4 regions of the Cupriavidus sp. 05N39 genome follow, and region 1 is predicted to be linked to each of the others. Evidence: predicted binding sites of a transcription regulator. Region 1 holds the regulator's gene; each other region holds the start of a gene.
The links. Region 1 encodes sigma-54, which starts transcription at its own class of promoters, with help from an activator protein. Its sites were predicted from a motif close to TGGCANGNAANCTGCTTT; they were not measured.

Region 1 (5,900 bases):
CCGTGCCCATCAGCGAGGTGATGCACCGCTCGCCGCATACGGTGGGGCCGGACCAGCTGGCGGTGGAAGCCGTGCAGGTCATGGAGGCGAACCGCATCAACCAGATGCTGGTGGTCGATGCCGACCAGCGCCTGGTCGGTGCCCTGCACATCCACGACCTGACCCGCGCCAAGGTCATCTGAGAGCACCCACAAACTATGCGGGATATCCTGTCCTCCCTGAGCCGGCTAGGAATGCGCGCCTTGCCGCTGCTGTTGATGGCGCTAGTGGCGGGCAGCACTTTCTGGCTGGTGCAGGTCAATTCCCCGAAAGAAGCCGCCACCGGGCCGGTGGGCAAGAAGCATGAGCCCGATTACTACATGGTCCGCTTCTCCGCCACCGAACTGGCCGAGGACGGCAACACCAAGATGCGGTTCACCGGCGACAAGATGATCCACTTCGAGGACGACCAGACCTACGAAGTGACGCGTCCGGCCATGCGCGCCTACGAAATCGACCGCCCGCCTGTCACGGGCCACTCCGATCGCGGCACGATGAACGCGGCAGGCTCGGTGATCGACCTGTTCGGCAATGCCTTTATCGTGCGTGCCCAAGGGCCGGACCCGGCCAAGGATCCGCAGATGACAGCCGCCTCGGAGTATTTCCAGGTGCTGATCAACGATGACATCGTGAAGACCGACAAAGCCGTCAAGCTGACCCGCGGCCCGTCGGTGATGACGGCAAACGGGCTGATCTTCAACAATGTCACCCGCGAAGTACAATTGCTGGGTAACGTACGCGGCACCATTATTACGGGGCCGCCGGCGAGTCCCGCGAAGTAGCCCAGATAACAAAGACCCGAGAGGCTGTTGCCAGATGAAGCGAAGCAGTGCTGGCCAGGCGAGCGGGCGCAAACGGTACCCAGGCGGGTGCCGCCCGCGCAGCCCCGCCCGCCTTGCCCGGAAACAGCCGCCAGGAAACGAAGCCGCCCGCGGGCCACAGCCGTCCGCGCCAACCGCCATCACGCCAACATGAATTCACTCCTGACGACATCGTCCTGTCGCCGCCGCAGCACGGCCGCTTTGCTGACGCTGGCAGCCGTCCTCGGCCTCACGCTGGCCGCGCCCGCCAGCGCGGAGAAAGCCGACCGCGAGAAACCGCTGGTACTGGAAGCCGACAACGCCAGCTATGACGACGTCAAGCAGGTTTATGTGCTGACTGGCAACGTGGTGCTGACCAAGGGCACCATGGTGTTGAAATCCGACGCGGCCGAAGTGCGCACCGATCCCGAGGGCTACCAGTACGCCGTGGCTACGTCCAAGGGCGGCAAGCAGGCTTATATCCGCCAGAAGCGCGACAACGTCGACGAATACATCGACGGCTGGGGCGACCGCATCGAGTATGACGGCAAGCAGGAGCTGTCCAAGCTGATCGGCCGCGCACGCATGGCGCGGCTGGCCGGCGCCAAGCTGGTCGACGAGATCCGCGGCGCAGTGATCACCTACGACAGCCGCAACGAGTTCTACACCGCCAGCGGCGGTACGGAGAACGCGACGGCGGGCAGCCCGTCCGGTCGCGTGCGCGCCGTGTTGTCGCCGCGCCAGGAGCAACCCGCCAGCGGCGCCGCCGGCGCCCCGCTGCCGCTCAAGCCTGCGCCCGCCCCCGTCAATCCCTGACGCCGCCGCGTCGCCCGATCCACGGATTCAGCCTTCATGACCGTTACCCAAACCGCACCCTCCCAGCCCGCCACCCTGAAGGACAGCAGCACGCTGGTCGTGCGCCACCTGAAAAAGCGCTACGGCTCGCGCACGGTGGTCAAGGATGTGTCCCTCGACGTAAAGAGCGGCGAGGTGGTCGGACTCCTGGGGCCCAACGGCGCGGGCAAGACCACCTCCTTCTACATGATCGTGGGACTGGTGGCGCTGGACGAGGGCGACATCGTGCTCGACGACAAGCACATCAGCGGCCTGGCCATTCACGAACGGGCACGCATGGGCCTGTCCTATCTGCCGCAGGAAGCTTCGGTGTTCCGCAAGCTGAATGTGCAGGAGAACATCCGCGCGGTACTGGAATTGCAGATCCAGGACGGCAAGCCACTTGGCAAGGCCGAACTCGAGCGCCGGCTGGACACGCTGCTCGATGACCTCCAGATTGCCCACCTGCGCGACAATCCGGCGCTTTCGCTGTCAGGCGGCGAACGCCGCCGCGTGGAAATCGCCCGCGCCCTGGCCTCGGCGCCCCGCTTCATCGCCTACATCATCAGCGAAGGCGCCGTGCTGGCCTCGGGCCGGCCTGAAGACATCATCGCCAACGAGTCGGTGCGCAAGGTCTACCTGGGCGAGAATTTCCGCATGTAACGCGGCGCGCCACAGCAAGCGGCAGCTGCGGCGACCTTGTGCCCAAGGTGGCTCCGGTGTCGCCTTTTACCCTGCAACGATCACGGCGTCATCAGCGATAGCAATTTCCGTTCCACCGGCACGGAAGTTGGGCATAAAATAGGTCGCATGAAACCGTCGCTACAGCTCCGCCTCTCGCAGCATCTCGCGCTCACGCCGCAACTCCAGCAGTCGATCCGGCTGCTGCAACTGTCCACGCTCGAACTGCAGCAGGAAGTGGAACAGGCGCTGACCGAGAACCCTTTGCTCGAACGCGAGAACGACTGGCTCGACAGCCCGTTGCGCGTTGCCGCCGACGGCTCGGTCAACATGCAGAGCGCTCCCGCGCCGGCGCCCGCCGACGGCCAGGGCACCAGCGAGAACCGCCCCGACGGCGCGCCCGAGGCCGAAGACAGCTATTCCGACAGCAACGAGGACTACGGCAACGACTGGAGCCTCGACGACTTCGCCCGCCGCCCGCAAGGCGACGACGACGAAAAGACCCCGATGCAGTTGCGCGACGCCGAACCCACGCTGCGCGAACATCTGATGGAACAGCTCGCGCCGCTGAAAATTTCGTTGCGCGACAAGGGGCTGGCCATCTTCCTGGTCGAGTCGCTGGACGACGACGGCTACCTGAGCGCCTCGCTCGAGGAAATCTGCAGCGAACTGCCGGATGAACTTGAATTCGAGGTCGACGAGATCCACGCCGTCCTTACCCTGCTGCAGAGCTTCGATCCGCCTGGTGTCGGCGCACGCAATGCGGCCGAATGCCTGGCGCTGCAATTGCGCCGCATCAAGCACCCGCAGCGCGACCTGGCGCTGACCATTGTCACCAATCACCTGGAACTGCTCGCGGTGCGCGACTACACGCGCCTGAAAAAAGCGCTGCAGGTGGACGAGCCGGAATTGAAGTCGGCGCATGAACTGATCCGCTCTCTGGCGCCTTATCCGGGCCATGCGTACAGCCGCCCCGAAGCCGACTTCGTCGTGCCCGATGTTTTTGTCCGTAAACTGAATGGCGGCTGGATCGCGCAGCTCAATCCGGATGTGATGCCGCGGCTACGTATCAACGACATGTACGCGCAGATATTGCGCGGTGCAAAAGGCGATGCGGGTGCTGCGGGACTGCAGCAAAAACTGCAGGAGGCACGCTGGTTGATCAAGAATATCCAGCAAAGGTTCGACACGATATTGCGCGTTGCACAAGCTATTGTCGAACGTCAAAAGAACTTCTTCACCCACGGTGAAATTGCGATGCGCCCCTTGGTTTTGCGGGAGATTGCCGATACACTGGGTTTACACGAGTCCACCATCTCTCGGGTGACTACCAATAAATACATGGCAACGCCGATGGGGACTTTCGAGCTGAAGTATTTCTTCGGCAGTCACGTATCCACAGAAACCGGCGGCGCGGCCTCGTCAACGGCAATTCGTGCGTTGATCAAGCAACTGATAGGAGCCGAAGACGCCAGGAATCCCTTGTCCGACAGCCGGATTGCCGAATTGCTCGGCGAGCAAGGCTTCGTAGTGGCACGACGCACCGTTGCCAAATACCGCGAGGCGCTCAAGATTCCGGCAGTTACTCTCCGCAAGACTTTGTAGCCGAGTTGCATCGCCTGCCTGGTGCAACTCTTTCAGAAGGAGAAACGCTATGAACTTCAAGATCAGTGGACACCACTTGGACATCACGCCCCCGCTGCGTGAGTACGTGGAAACGAAACTGGAGCGTATCGTCAGGCATTTTGATCAAGTCATTGGCGTAAGTGTGCTGCTCTCTGTCGACAATACAAAAGAAAAGGACCGGCGGCAGTACGCGGAAATCAATCTACATCTCAAGGGCAAGGACATCTTTGTCGAAGCGCATCATGAAGACCTGTATGCCGCTATCGACGCGCTCGTCGACAAGCTCGACCGGCAGGTGATTCGCCATAAGGATCGCGTGCAAAGCCACGACCGCGAAGCGGTCAAGTATCAGATGGCCGCATCGCAGATGCAGCAATGACCGTGCCTGGTGGCCCACAGACCGGGCCGCCGGTGTCACTCCCTTGAAACCGGAATCAAGCCGCGCCCATAGCGCGGCTTTTTCGTTCCTGGCGCTCATCCGGGACCACGCGGGGGATTCCGCAACGCATATGGACCGGTGTATGCTGTGCAATACATAGTTCTCAAGCTCAACGATTTTTCCGTGCACGCGGCACCGCTTCCGCGCATCGGGTATTGCAATGCACAAGGCGGGGGCGGGCCTGCTCTATAATGGCCAGACGCCCGACACCGGCAGGGGGACACCCGGTGAAACTTCGGACCTTGGTTTTTTCTTCTTTTTTGCCCGGCGCGATGCCTCCCGGCCCCGGGCCTGCTTACTAGAAAACCCTGCGCATTCCACATGAATCGTTTGGCTAAATTGCTGCCACCCGGCAACATCAACCTCGACGTCAGCGTCACCAGCAAGAAGCGCGTGTTCGAACAGGCCGGGCTCCTCTTCGAGAACAACCATGGCGTGGCGCGCGCTACCGTGACCGACAACCTGTTCGCCCGCGAATCGCTGGGGTCCACTGGTCTTGGCGCCGGGGTTGCCATTCCGCATGGCCGCATCAAGGGACTGAAGCAGCCACTTGCCGCCTTCATGCGCCTGGCCGAGCCGATCCCCTTCGAATCTCCCGACGGCAAGCCGGTAGCGCTGCTGATCTTCCTGCTGGTGCCCGAACAGGCCACCCAGCAACATCTGGAGATTCTCTCGGAGATCGCCCAGCTGCTGTCCGACCGCGAGATGCGCGAAGGACTGGCTACCCTGCCCACCCCCGATGACGTGCACCAGTTGCTGACGCAATGGCACCCCTGACCGGCCTCGGCGATCTTTACGCAGGCGAGCGGGGCAATTGTCCCCGCTGTCTGAAAGCTCGCTCCTGAAAGCACCCGCATGGAACTCACTGGCGTCACCTCGCAGTCGATCTTCGACGACAACGCAGCCGATATCAAACTCTCCTGGGTAGCCGGCCTGGAAGGCGCCGACCGGGCGTTCGATGTCGAATTCGCACGTGAAGCCACTTCCGCGGCCGATCTCGTCGGCCACTTGAACCTGATCCACCCGAACCGGATCCAGGTCCTGGGCAAGCCCGAGATCACGTATTACCAGCGTCTCGACGACGAGATGCGCAAGCGCCAGATGGGTGAGCTGATCCTGCTGGAACCGCCCTTCCTGGTGATTGCCGACGGCATGGAGCCACCGCCCGACCTGGAACTGCGCTGCACGCGTTCCTCCACGCCCTTGTTCACTACGCCGGTGTCCTCGGCGGCGGTGATCGATCACCTGCGCCTCTACCTGTCGCGCATTTCCGCGCCACGCGTGACCATGCACGGCGTATTCCTCGACATCCTCGGCATGGGCGTGCTGGTGATGGGTGAATCCGGCCTGGGCAAGAGTGAGCTCGGCCTGGAGCTGATTTCACGCGGACATGGGCTGGTGGCGGACGATGCCGTGGATTTTGTCCGGCTCGGACCCGATTTCATTGAAGGCCGCTGCCCGCCCCTGCTGCAAAACCTGCT
Region 2 (5,900 bases), on a different contig from region 1:
CACCAGGACAAAGATCTTGGCCAGCACCGCACCGTAGAACGGCTCGATGAACTTGTTGATAAGGCCCAGCCCGAAGGCACCGATGATGGTGCCCGCCAGTTGCCCCACGCCGCCCAGCACCACTACCATGAAGGAGTCGATGATGTAGGCCTGCCCGAGGTCGGGCCCCACATTACCGATCTGCGACAAGGCGCAGCCACCGAGCCCGGCAATGCCCGCACCGAACGCGAAAGCGTAGCTATCCACTTTCCAGGTGCGCACGCCCACGCAGGCCGCCATGGTGCGGTTCTGCGTGGTGGCGCGCACGAACAGGCCCAGGCGGGTGCGGTTGAGCACGGCCCATGCCACCGCCACCACCGCCAGCGCGAACACGATGATGATCATGCGGTTGTAGGGCAACACCATCCCCGGCAGCCATTCAACGCCACCGCTCATCCAGGAGGGATTGGCCACTTCCACGTTCTGCGCGCCGAACAGCGTGCGCACCGCCTGCATCAGCAGCAGGCTCACGCCAAACGTCGCCAGCAGCGTTTCCAGCGGACGGCCGTAGAGATGGCGCAGCACCAGCCGCTCCAGCACGAAGCCAACCACGGCCGATGCCAGGAACGATGCTGGCAGCGCAAAAAGCAGGTACCAGTCGAAGGCACCGGCGAAATGCGCCCGGAATACGCCTTGCACCATATAGGTGGCGTACGCGCCGATCATCAGGAATTCTCCGTGCGCCATATTGATGACGCCGATCAGGCCATAGGTAATGGCCAGGCCCAGCGCGGCCAGCAGCAGCACGCTGCCCAGGCTCAGGCCGGCGAAGAGGTTGCCGATGAGTTCGGCGCGGCGCTGGTCGCCGCGCAGGGCATCGAGCGCCTGCTGGGCGGCGCCTCGCAGTTCGGCGTCGGGCTCGCGGTATTTGCCGGCTTCGTCACGCTCCAGCAGTGGCTGCAGCTTCTGCCGGCTTTGCGGATTGCTGTCGCGCCCGAGAATATGAATGGCTTCCAGCCGTTCGTCGCGATTGCCCTCGGCCAGCACGATATTGGCCCAGATCACATCGAGCTTGGCACGCAGGCCGGCATCGGCCTCGGCCTTGCGCGCGGCTTCCACCACCGGGCGCGAGGCGCTGCCGGGCTGGTCCAGCAGCGTGTTGACGGCCTGCGTGCGCACCGCCGCATCGGGCGATTGCAGCAGCGTGCTGCTGGCGGCACTGTCCACCAGCGCGCGCAGGCTGTTGTTAAGGGTCAGCGCTTCGAGCGCATCGGGCTTGACCGTGACCGGTTTGCCGCTGATGGCGTCCACCAGCTTGTCGCCGTCCTGGCGCACCATGCCGACGCCGGGCGCGTATTGCAGCGTATCGTCTTGCAGCGCCTTGAGAATGGGGCCCGCCTCCGCCACCGGCGCCTTGGTGAGCGCGGTGATGGCGGCAGTCTTGGCATCGAAGTCGTCTTCGGCCAGTGGCTTCAGGTCGGCCTGCGTCAGCGGCGCGGCCCACAGCGGGCACGCGGCGAGCAGCAGCAACGCTGCCAGCATGGCGCGCAACCGTGAAGCGAAAGAGAACGATAAGGGTCGGTGCATAAGGTTTGCGATCGCGCGCAGGAAGCGCGCGACCACCTTGGTCGGCGTGACGGGTTTTGCTTTGCGCCGCGGCCCTGAAGCGGCCCGCGGCAGTGAAACAAAGTCGGTTTGCTCCCCTCTCCCGAAGGCGGAGAACAAACACCGGACAGCTTGCGGGCGCGGTCTTCTCGACGCAGGCCCGCCCGCGGTCTTACATCACCTTGTCCGGCTTGCCTTCGTTACCCGCGATGAACGGGCTCCACGGCTGCGCGCGCACTGCCTTCGGCGTCTTCCACACCACCGTGAACTGGCCGTCGCCCTTGACCTCGCCGATCATCACCGGCTTGTACAGGTGATGGTTCTCGCCCATGGTCAACGTGAAGCCGTCCGGCGCCTTGAAGGTCTGGCCATACATCGCGGCGCGCACCTTGTCGGTATCGGTGGTGCCGGCCTTCTTCACGGCTTGCGCCCACATATGGATGCCCACGTAGGTGGCTTCCATCGGGTCGTTCGTCACGCGCTTGTCGCCGCCCGGCAGGTTGTTGGCCTTGACCCATGCCGCCCATTGCTTCTTGAAGGCTTCGTTTTCCGGGTTCTTGACCGACATGAAGTAGTTCCATGCGGCCAGGTGGCCCACCAGCGGCTTGGTGTCGATGCCGCGCAGCTCTTCCTCGCCGACAGAGAACGCCACCACCGGCACGTCCTTGGCCTTGAGGCCGGCGTTGCCCAGTTCCTTGTAGAAAGGCACGTTGGAGTCGCCGTTGATGGTGGAGATCACCGCGGTCTTGCCGCCTTGCGAGAACTTCTTGATATTGGCGACGATGGTCTGGTAATCGCTGTGGCCAAACGGCGTGTAGACCTCTTCGATATCCTTGTCCGCCACGCCCTTGCTCTTCAGGAAGGCCCGCAGGATCTTGTTGGTGGTGCGCGGGTAGACGTAGTCGGTGCCCAGCAGGAAGAAGCGCTTGGCGCCGCCGCCCTCCTTGCTCATCAGGTATTCCACGGCGGGAATGGCCTGCTGGTTGGGTGCGGCGCCGGTATAGAAGACGTTCTTGGACATCTCCTCGCCTTCATACTGCACCGGGTAGAACAGCAGTGAGTTCAGCTCTTCATAAACGGGCAGCACCGACTTGCGCGAAACCGAGGTCCAGCAGCCGAAGGTGACGGCAACCTTGTCCTTGGTGATCAGCTGGCGCGCCTTCTCGGCGAACAGCGGCCAGTTGGAAGCGGGATCGACCACGACCGGCTCAAGCTTGCGGCCAAGCACACCACCGCTCTTGTTGATCTCGTCGATCRTCATCAACGCCACGTCCTTGAGCGACGTCTCGGAAATGGCCATGGTGCCGGACAGCGAATGCAGGATACCGACCTTGATCGGCTCCTTGGACTGCGCCAATGCCAGCGGGCTAACACCTGCCGTTGCGAAGAATGCCGCGGCGGCTACCGCCGACAGTTTCAGCATGTCACGTCTTTTCATTGCAGCTCCCAGATTGTCGTGTTGGATAAGGAACAACGCACCCCGGGTACACCTTCTGCAACTAGCATGCCATGGCATACAAGCTTGTATACATGGTTGCACACACCGCCTGGCGAGCCTCCGGCGGCGGCCACGCGCCATGCCGCACCACGATAGTGCGGATACGTCACGCACCAAGCCAGTGCGGCGTCAGCGGCTGAATCAGATTGGGGCATCCGCCGGCGCGCATGCTGCGGCGTGACTTGCCCGAATCCCGAATCGGCTCTATGGTGGCCGTTCGCTTGCGCGCCGTGCCCTTGCCGCATATTGCGCAGACAAGCAGAAAACAGCACGACGGAGACAACCCATTGAACGCGTCAGCGGCGCCAGGGAACCAGATCGTCATCATCGGCGCGAGTGTGGCCGACATGTGCATGGGCATCCGGCTCAGGCAAGCCTGCATCGATACCTTCGTCGTCTTCGGGAATGCCGGCACGGTGGGCGGCACCTGGCGCGACAACACCTGTCCGGGCCGCGGCTGCGACATTCCCTCCCGCCTGCACCGCTTCTCCTTCGCGCCAAAGCCTGGACCGGTCCAGCGCATGCTTGCCACAGCCGGAAATCCCCGAGCGCTTCGGCCCGCTCGGGCACGTCCGCTATGGCACTGATCGCGCAGCACCTGGATTGAACGGAACCATCAAGCCGGCTTTTTGAACATCCCATCCCAACCAGCAACGCCTCCAGGCAAACCGATGACCACACTTCCGTCATACCAGCCACGCAGCGCCTGGGCCATGGCCTCGATGCTGACCTGGCTGTCGCTGATCAACTTCCTCGACAAGATCGTGCTGGGCATGGTGGCCGTGCCGCTGATGGCGGACCTGAAGCTGCCGCCGGCGGAGTTCGGCCTGATCGCCAGCAGCTTCTTCTGGCTGTTTTCGCTGTCCACCGTGCTGGTGGGATTTCTGTCCAATCGCGTGGCCACGCGCTGGCTGCTGCTGGCGATGGGCCTGTCGTGGGCCCTGCTGCAAATACCGCTGGCGCTGGCCACCTCGGCCATGACCATTCTCTTGTGCCGCATGCTGCTTGGCGCGGCCGAGGGCCCGGCCTTCCCGATCTCCGTGCATGCGTTATTCAAATGGTTTCCCGACCACAAGCGCAATCTGCCGGTGGCGGTGGTCAACCAGGGCGCGACGGCGGGCCTGCTGCTGGCGGGCTTGCTGATCCCGCTGGTGACGATGCATTGGGGATGGCGCGCCAACTTCATGATCCTCGCCGCCATCGGCGCGGCATGGAGTGCGATGTGGCTCTGCGTGGGACGCGAGGGGCCGCTGGCGCAGGCGAGCGACCGGCGCCCCGGCGCCGCGGCCATGCCCGTGCGGCTGCCCTATCGCCGCATCTTCCGCGACCCGACCGTGCTTTCCTGCCTGGCCATCGGCTTCTGCGCGTACTGGGCGCTGGCGCTGGGGCTGACCTGGCTGCCGGCCTACCTGGAGAAAGGCCTCGGCTTCGACCCGGTCACCACCGGGCGCTGGTATGCGGCCATCGTGGCCTCGGCCATGCCCGTCACGCTGATCCTTAGCTGGCTGTCGCAACGCATGTTGCGCGGCGGCGCGTCGTCGCGGCTGGCGCGCGGCGTGATCATCTCGATCGCCGCGCTGGTGGGCGGCTGCGTGTACCTGGTGATCGCGTCGGTAACGCTGCCCCCCGTCCCGAAGACCTTGCTGATTGCCGTGGCGGCATGCCTGCCCCCCGTGGGCTTCGCGCTGACGCCGGCGATGCTGGCGCAGATCGTACCGGAGGCCCAGCGCGGGAGCGTGCTGTCCATCCACACGGCGCTGATCACGCTGGCGGGCATCCTGGCCCCGGCCGTGGTGGGGCAACTGGTGCAGCGCCACGGCATGATCGGTGGCTTCGAAGTGGGATTCACGATCAACGCCATGCTGCTGATGGTGGCCGGCGTGATCGGCCTGTGCTGGCTGAATCCCGAGCGCTCGGCCAAGGCCCTGGCGGCGGCCACGCATGACATGACGGCGGCGCGCTCGCCCGCCTGAGCCCGGCCCCCGCTCAGCGGGCAAACCCCACCAGGCAGCGGCCGCCGCGCACCCGTTGCGGCGGTGGCCTTCAGTGATTACGAATAACGCCGGCTGATCGACTCAGCGACGCACACCGGCCGCTCGCTGCCTTCGCGCTCCACGGTGACTTCCCAGTTCGACTGGGCGCCGACCAGCGCGGGCGCGTTCGGCAGCGGCTCCAGTCGCTCCACCGACAGCAGCTTCACGCGGGCGCGCAGGCGGCTGCCCACCGGTACCGGCGCGGTAAAGCGCACACGGTTCAGGCCATAGTTGACGCCCATCTTGACGCCCGGCATGTCGATCGCGTTGTGCATGAAGGCCGGCAGCAGCGACAGGGTCAGGAAGCCGTGCGCTACCGGGCCGCCAAACGGAGACTCGCGCCGGGCGCGCTCCACGTCGACATGGATCCATTGATGATCGCCAGTGGCTTCGGCGAACAGGTTGACCTGCTGCTGGGTGATTTCAATCCAGTCGCTGACGGCCACTTCCTGGCCCTGCAGGCTTTCCAGTTCTTCGAGCGAAGCGATGGTACGCATGGTGTCTCCTAGTTGTTGTGATGGCCGGGATGGCCGGGATTCAATCGAGGTGCGTGCTGCCCCGGTGCAAGCGCTTTCAGGCTGGGCGGCGGCCGTACATACCCATGCCCTTGACGGTGCAGACCAGTTCGCCGCGCTGATTGGTGGCTTCCCACTGGGTGTGCACCACGCCGCGATCGGGCTTGGACGACGAGGCGCGCGCATCCAGCACGACCAGCGATACGCTCAGCGTGTCACCCGCGTAAACCGGCTTGAGCCAGCGGATTTCGTCCACACCGGGCGAGCCCA
Region 3 (2,917 bases), on a different contig from region 1:
AGGCGGCGCGGTTGTTGGGGATTACGCGGCCGCAGTTGGCGTATCGGTGGAAGACGAGGGGGATTCGGGGGGAGGGGGGGTGATTTGGTTGGGTTGGTCGGTGTTTGTTTGAGCGGCGATGGCTATTGCACCCAAGTGCGTACGACATCCCCCTGCGGGGGACGCCGGTCACTCTTCTTTGCTTCGGCAAAGAAGACTAACGAGAAGAAAGCCGACCCTGCCGGGAGCAGAGCAATCGCGGGGGCGAGGGGCGCTGGTTTCGTCGTACGGCCGCAGTTTTGCTGGCATCTGCCGTTACCAGCTTGTAGGGCATCGCAATGGCATGATCCATGGGTTTCGTGGTGATGCCCTTGACCTCGTGTGTGGTGACCATTCCCACATCTGCCGTTACCGGCACGGACCACCACGACACACCACATGCCAATGGTTTCGTGGTGGGGCGGGCGCGGTGGTGAAGGCCTGGGGCATATCACCCGGTGCCACCGCGCCCACGACGGAACCGGACCGCCTGAAACTTCGTGGCCGGCCACTACGCGAGCGACAGACGGCTTGAAGCAAGTGATGTCTGCTACCGGGGGCCTCACCACGAATCCCGGAAGCTGGCAGGATCGTGGCCAGTCAAGCCGGTACCGGCAGAAGCCCGCCGGCACTCTGGGCTGTACGACGAAATCATCGATATTCGAGAGCCTGATGGCTCTGCCCCCGGCAGGGTCGGCTTTCTTCTCGTTAGTCTTCTTTGCCGAAGCAAAGAAGAGTGACCGGCGTCCCCCGCAGGGGGATGTCGTACGCACTTGGGTGCAATAACCATCGCCGCTCAAACAAACACCGACCACCCTCGCAGGGGGATGTCGTATAGCTGTTGGGTGCAAAAACCAACGCCGCTCAAACAAACCGCGCCACCCACCACCCAAAAGCCATTTAATCATTTGATGCAGTCAGCAATCCACACCCCAAGCAAGTGACCAATCCGGTTGTTGCGCCGCATGCGCCCGCAATCCCTTCCCCCTCCTACCTCTAACCTCCCCCCGCCCCCATCACTGTTGCAGCGCCGCAGCCTTACCGCGATTCCGCCGACTCCCCGCAAACCACCGCCCGGCGCGACATTTGATCAATTGATCAAATGTCGCCGCCATCTTCATCAATTGATAGAGCTATGGCGCGGGCATCGCTTCGGGTAAACGCGCAAGCCGGTCCGGCAAGATTCCCAGGATCCCTTGTGCCGTCGTGATTTGCATCCGCTGGCACGCTCTTCGCAATAGAGGCCATACAAGCCAAGCGAAGGAGCAGCGCCATGATCAACCAGTCGGTCCCCTTGTTTGAAGCCACGCCCCGCTACGTCCGCGTCGGCGGTCGCACGCCGGAAGGCTTCGTGCAGTTTGCCTTCAGCGTGTCCGACCCGGAGCTCAACGTCGAGCTGATCATGCCCGAGCCGATGTTCGAGGCTTTTTGCAGCGTCAACCACGTGCGCTTCCTGCCCCCGGAAACTCCGGTGGCCGGCCAGGACGACTGAGCACGCCAAGCCCCGCGCACCCGTTCCCCCCACATAAAAAACAGCAAGACCCAGGAGACCAAAGCGATGCAAGTCGACATTAAGACCCAGCAGATCCAGCCGCTGCGCCAGACCTACGGCCACGTGGCCCGCCGCTTCGGCGACAAGCCCGCCTCGCGCTACCAGGAGGCAACCTACGACGTGCAGTCGGAGGTCAATTTCCACTACCGCCCGACKTGGGATCCGCAGCACGAGATCTACGACAAGCGCCGCACCGCCATCGTGATGAAAGACTGGTACGCGCTCAAGGACCCGCGCCAGTACTTCTACGGCGCTTACGTGACGGCGCGCGGCCGCCAGCAGGACGCCACCGAGAAGAGRTTCGCCTTCGTGGAGAAGCGCGGCTTGCTGCAGGCGCTGCCCGCCGAATGGCAGGACCGCCTGGCCGACGGCCTGCTGCCGCTGCGCCATGTGGAGTGGGGCGCCAACATGAACAACTTCTATTGCGCCGACTACGGCTGGGGCACGGCCATCACGCAGGCCTGCACCTACTGCGCGATGGACCGTCTCGGCATTGCCCAGTACCTGACGCGCATCGGCATGCTGCTCGACGGCAATACCGGCGTGGCGCTGGAGCGCGCCAAGGTGGCCTGGATGGAGAGCGCCGCGTGGCAGCCGATGCGCCGGCTGGTCGAGCGCAGCTTCGTGATCGAGGACTGGTTCGAGACCTTCGTTACCCAGAACCTGGTGCTCGACGGCCTGCTTTACCCGATGGTGTACCAGCACGCCGACGCCGCCATCGTCCGCGGCTGCGGCACGGGGCTGGCGGTGCTGACCGAGTTCATGAACGACTGGCGTGAAGAGCATGCGCGCTGGGTCGACTCGGTGGTGCAAACCGCCGCTGCCGAATCCGACGCCAACCGCGTGCTGCTGTCCGGCTGGGCCCGCGCCGCGCGCACGCAGGTGGCCGAGGCGCTGGTGCCGGTGGCCGACACCTTGCTGGGCGAGGGTGGCGAGCAGGTGATCGCGCTGTGCCTGGAGCAGTTCGACGTACGCCTGAACAAGCTTGGCCTTGCCGCCTGAGGAGCCCGCCATGACCGCCAACGTCTATATCGCGCTGCAAAGCAACGACGACACCCGTCCCATCATCGAAGCCATCACCGAGGCCAACCCGCACGCCGTGGTGTCGCAGTTTCCCGCCATGGTGAAGATCGATGCGCCGGGCCACCTGACCATCGTGCGCGAACTGGTGTCGGAAAAGCTCGGCCGCGAGTGGGACCTGCAGGAGATCCACCTGAACCTGATTTCGCTGTCGGGAAACATCGACGAAGACGACGACGCCTTCACCCTGCACTGGAACGCCTGAGACGGCCCGCCCACCGCAAAGAAAAACGGAGACAGAACACCATGGACGCACGCAAGAAGCTG
Region 4 (3,462 bases), on a different contig from region 1:
AAGAATTGCGCGGGATCGTCGGACAGAATGCCGTCAGCGATCATGCGCTGCACGTCGAGCCAGGTGGTGTTGATGGTCTCCCACACCTCGGTGGTCAGCGAGCCGCGCACCGCGCGCGCATTCTCGCGCGCCGCGCGCAGGCAGCTCATGATCGACGAGACATTGGTCATGTCCCGCACCATGAAGTCGATCACATCGTCGCGCGTCAGCAGGCCGTACTTCTCGTCAAACACCGTGGTCAGCTCGGAGATATCGAGCATGGCCCACCAGCCCTGCTCCGCCACCTCGGCGGATTGCGGCAACAGCGACGTCTGGTAATTCACGTCGAGCATGCGCGCGGTATTCTCCGCGCGCTCGGTGTAGCGCGCCATCCAGAACAGATGGTCGGCAGTGCGGCTAAGCATGTCAGTCCCCTCGTACTGCACTGTTCGCCCGCGCGCCGCCGGCATCGAGGCGGCCGGCGCGGGAATCTCAAACAATCCTTGCGAGCGCCGCGCTTCAGCGCTCCAGCACCCAGGTGTCCTTGGTGCCCCCGCCCTGCGAGGAATTGACCACCAGCGAGCCTTCCCGCAGCGCCACGCGCGTCAATCCGCCGGGCACCATGCGCACGTCCTTGCCCGACAGCACGAATGGGCGCAGGTCGATGTGGCGCGGCGCGATGCCGGACTCGACGTAGGTCGGGCAGGTTGACAGCGCCAGCGTGGGTTGCGCGATGTACTGCTCCGGACGCGCGCGCACGACCTCGCGGAAGGTATCGATCTCGGCGCGGGTGGCGGCCGGGCCCACCAGCATGCCGTAGCCGCCGGCGCCGTGGGTTTCCTTCACCACCAGTTCGTCCATGTGATCGAGCACGTACTGCAGGTCGTCGGGACGGCGGCACATATAGGTCGGGACATTGTTCAGGATGGCTTCCTCGCCGAGGTAGAAGCGGATCATGTCCGGCACATAGGGATAGATCGATTTGTCGTCGGCCACGCCAGTGCCGATGGCATTGCAGATGGTGACGTTGCCGGCGCGATAGACCGACAGCAGTCCCGCCGCGCCCAGCGTGGAATCGGGCCGGAACACCAGCGGGTCGAGGAAGTCGTCGTCGACCCGGCGGTAGATCACGTCGATGCGCTGCGGGCCCTGCGTGGTACGCATGTAGAGATGATCGTCCTGCACGAACAGGTCGCTGCCCTCGACCAGCTCCACGCCCATCTGCTGGGCCAGGAAGGCGTGCTCGAAATAGGCGGAGTTGTACATGCCGGGCGTCAGTACCACCACGGTGGGATCGGCGATGTTCTGCGGCGAGACCCCGCGCAACATGTCGAGCAACAGGTCCGGATAGTGGGCCACCGGCGCCACGCGGTTGCGCGCGAACAGGTCGGGAAACAACCGCATCATCATCTTGCGGTTCTCCAGCATGTAGGAGACGCCGGAGGGCACGCGCAGGTTGTCTTCCAGCACGTAGAACTCGCCCTCGCCCGCGCGTACCACGTCGATGCCCGCAACGTGGGCATAGATATCGCGCGGCACGTCGATGCCGAGCATCTCGGGCCGGTACTGCGCGTTGTTGTAGATCTGGTCTGGGGGAATCACGCCGGCGCGGATGATGTCCTGGCCGTGATAGATATCGTGAATGAAGCGATTCAGCGCGGAGACCCGCTGGCGCAGCCCGCGCTCCAGCGTGGCCCACTCGCTGGCGGGAAAGATCCGGGGAATCACGTCGAACGGGATGGTGCGCTCGGTGCCGCTGTTGGACTCGTCCTTTTCGCCATACACGGCGAAAGTGATGCCCACACGCCGGAAGATCAGGTCCGCCTCCGCGCGCTTGTTGCCCATGGTGCCTTCGGACTGTCGCGCCAGCCAGTCCGCGAACTGCTTGTAATGCCCCCGCACGGCACCTGCCGGCAGGGACTCTCCCGCGTGGATCGCTGCCGCCACGCCATCTTGCCAATCGAGCATCTCGTCGAAAAACCGCGCCGCCATGATGGCCGTTCCCCCATGATTTGGGCGCCGCCCAAACTGCCGGCGATCCCGTTTTGATTGGCTTCTTGTTCCCGGCACAGCACCTTGAGGTCACCACCCGCAGCCCGGCGGCGCAGCCGCGGACCGTCGTCATGCTTCGAAGTGCTGTACCTATAGGATACCTATGACCACGAAAGCCGCAAGCGGCGGGCATTCGCGCCATCAAACATGGATTAAGCAAGATGTCTGCCAGCCCCTCCTCAATTCGCACCAAGACGGCGCCCGGGAACGGTCCGGGCGGGGGCAACCGCGCCGCGCTAACGCGCCACGGCCGTACCCTTGCATGCCGGCACTTCGGCCAGGATGTACTGCACCAGGGCTTCAGGGGTCTGGCGGATATCGAGTACCAGCGCGTCGCGCGGCTCCTCCAGCGTTTCGAACTGGCTCTGCAGCAGCGCCGGATTGAAGAAGTGCTCGCTGCGCTCGGCCAGGCGACCGCCGATGACCGCGGCGTCGCCCTTCATATAGACAAAGGTCACGCCGCCGTCGGGCGGCGTCAGCCGGTCGCGATAGGTCTGGCGCAACGCGGAACAGGTGAACACATGGGTGCGGCCTTCGGCGCGGGCCGCATCGATCGCCGCGCGCATGGCGGCCAGCCAGGGCCAGCGGTCTTCATCAGTCAGCGGGATGCCGTTGTGCATCTTCGCCTTGTTGGCGGCGCTGTGGAAATCATCGGCGTCGTGAAAGCCGCAATGCAGGGTCTCGGCCAGCATCTGGCCGACGGTGCTCTTTCCGCTGCCGGAAACGCCCATCAGGATGTAGATCATGTCTGCTCCAGCGATCGTGTTCGGATGGTTTGCCCATCCTTGTCGGTAGTCCCCGCGCCGGCCGCCGGCAGTGTCCGGAAGCATACGGCCATGAAGCCATGATAGGACCCGCATGGGCCGGCTCGGGGTCGTCCCCGCCAGCCGTTGGCTGCCGGGGACACAAATGACACAAATATCGGGGCGCGCCGCCTATTGTGCGACGGCCGCGCCGGTTTGGACAGCGCCGTGCGCGTCGGCTTCGGACAGGTCCAGCGCGCTGCCGCCCTCTTCTGCTATCCGCGCATTGCGGCGGAACAGGCCAAACAGGCCGCGGCCGACGCTGAAGCTGGCGAAAGCGTCGTCCGGCAGTACCGCCGAGGCGCGCGCCGCGAAGTCGGCGTCGCCGTCGGCGCCACCGAGCCATTCCAGGGTGCCAGCGACGGCATCCACGCGGAGGCGGTCGCCATCGCGCACTCGCGACAAGGGCCCCCCAGCAAGTGCCTCCGGACCCACATGAATGACAGCCGGCACCTTACCCGAAGCACCCGACATGCGCCCATCGGTCACCAGCGCCACCTTGTGGCCGGCATCCTGCAGCGCGCCCAGCACCGGCGTAAGGCGGTGCAGCTCGGGCATGCCGTTGGCGTTCGGCCCCTGGAAGCGCACCACCGCGACCACATCGCCAGCCAGCTCGCCGGCATCGAAC

Region 2: the regulator sigma-54 is predicted to act here: its motif matches at 3,077-3,094, upstream of urtA (urea ABC transporter substrate-binding protein).
Region 3: the regulator sigma-54 is predicted to act here: its motif matches at 1,240-1,257, upstream of AC1DN0_RS31990 (phenol hydroxylase subunit).
Region 4: the regulator sigma-54 is predicted to act here: its motif matches at 2,185-2,202, upstream of AC1DN0_RS26515 (circularly permuted type 2 ATP-grasp protein).

The regions. Positions count from the first base shown of each region.
Region 1 covers NZ_JBFTNE010000041.1:60,569-66,468, reverse strand. Annotated here, with positions in the region: gene AC1DN0_RS20490 (KpsF/GutQ family sugar-phosphate isomerase) at 1-182, shown strand, start outside; gene lptC (LPS export ABC transporter periplasmic protein LptC) at 198-821, shown strand; gene lptA (lipopolysaccharide transport periplasmic protein LptA) at 1,011-1,655, shown strand; gene AC1DN0_RS20475 (LPS export ABC transporter ATP-binding protein) at 1,692-2,336, shown strand; gene AC1DN0_RS20470 (RNA polymerase factor sigma-54) at 2,484-3,959, shown strand; gene hpf (ribosome hibernation-promoting factor, HPF/YfiA family) at 4,009-4,359, shown strand; gene ptsN (PTS IIA-like nitrogen regulatory protein PtsN) at 4,741-5,196, shown strand; gene hprK (HPr(Ser) kinase/phosphatase) at 5,275-5,900, shown strand, end outside.
Region 2 covers NZ_JBFTNE010000003.1:83,945-89,844, forward strand. Annotated here, with positions in the region: gene urtB (urea ABC transporter permease subunit UrtB) at 1-1,566, opposite strand, end outside; gene urtA (urea ABC transporter substrate-binding protein) at 1,757-3,022, opposite strand; gene AC1DN0_RS02250 (hypothetical protein) at 3,189-3,548, opposite strand; gene AC1DN0_RS02255 (MFS transporter) at 3,754-5,055, shown strand; gene AC1DN0_RS02260 (MaoC family dehydratase) at 5,133-5,612, opposite strand; gene AC1DN0_RS02265 (MaoC family dehydratase) at 5,689-5,900, opposite strand, start outside.
Region 3 covers NZ_JBFTNE010000093.1:44,120-47,036, reverse strand. Annotated here, with positions in the region: partial or broken gene AC1DN0_RS31995 (helix-turn-helix domain-containing protein) at 1-83, shown strand, start outside; gene AC1DN0_RS31990 (phenol hydroxylase subunit) at 1,292-1,510, shown strand; gene AC1DN0_RS31985 (aromatic/alkene monooxygenase hydroxylase subunit beta) at 1,577-2,572, shown strand; gene AC1DN0_RS31980 (MmoB/DmpM family protein) at 2,583-2,855, shown strand; gene AC1DN0_RS31975 (aromatic/alkene/methane monooxygenase hydroxylase/oxygenase subunit alpha) at 2,897-2,917, shown strand, end outside.
Region 4 covers NZ_JBFTNE010000062.1:65,612-69,073, forward strand. Annotated here, with positions in the region: gene AC1DN0_RS26510 (alpha-E domain-containing protein) at 1-404, opposite strand, end outside; gene AC1DN0_RS26515 (circularly permuted type 2 ATP-grasp protein) at 499-1,971, opposite strand; gene AC1DN0_RS26520 (gluconokinase) at 2,268-2,777, opposite strand; gene edd (phosphogluconate dehydratase) at 2,967-3,462, opposite strand, start outside.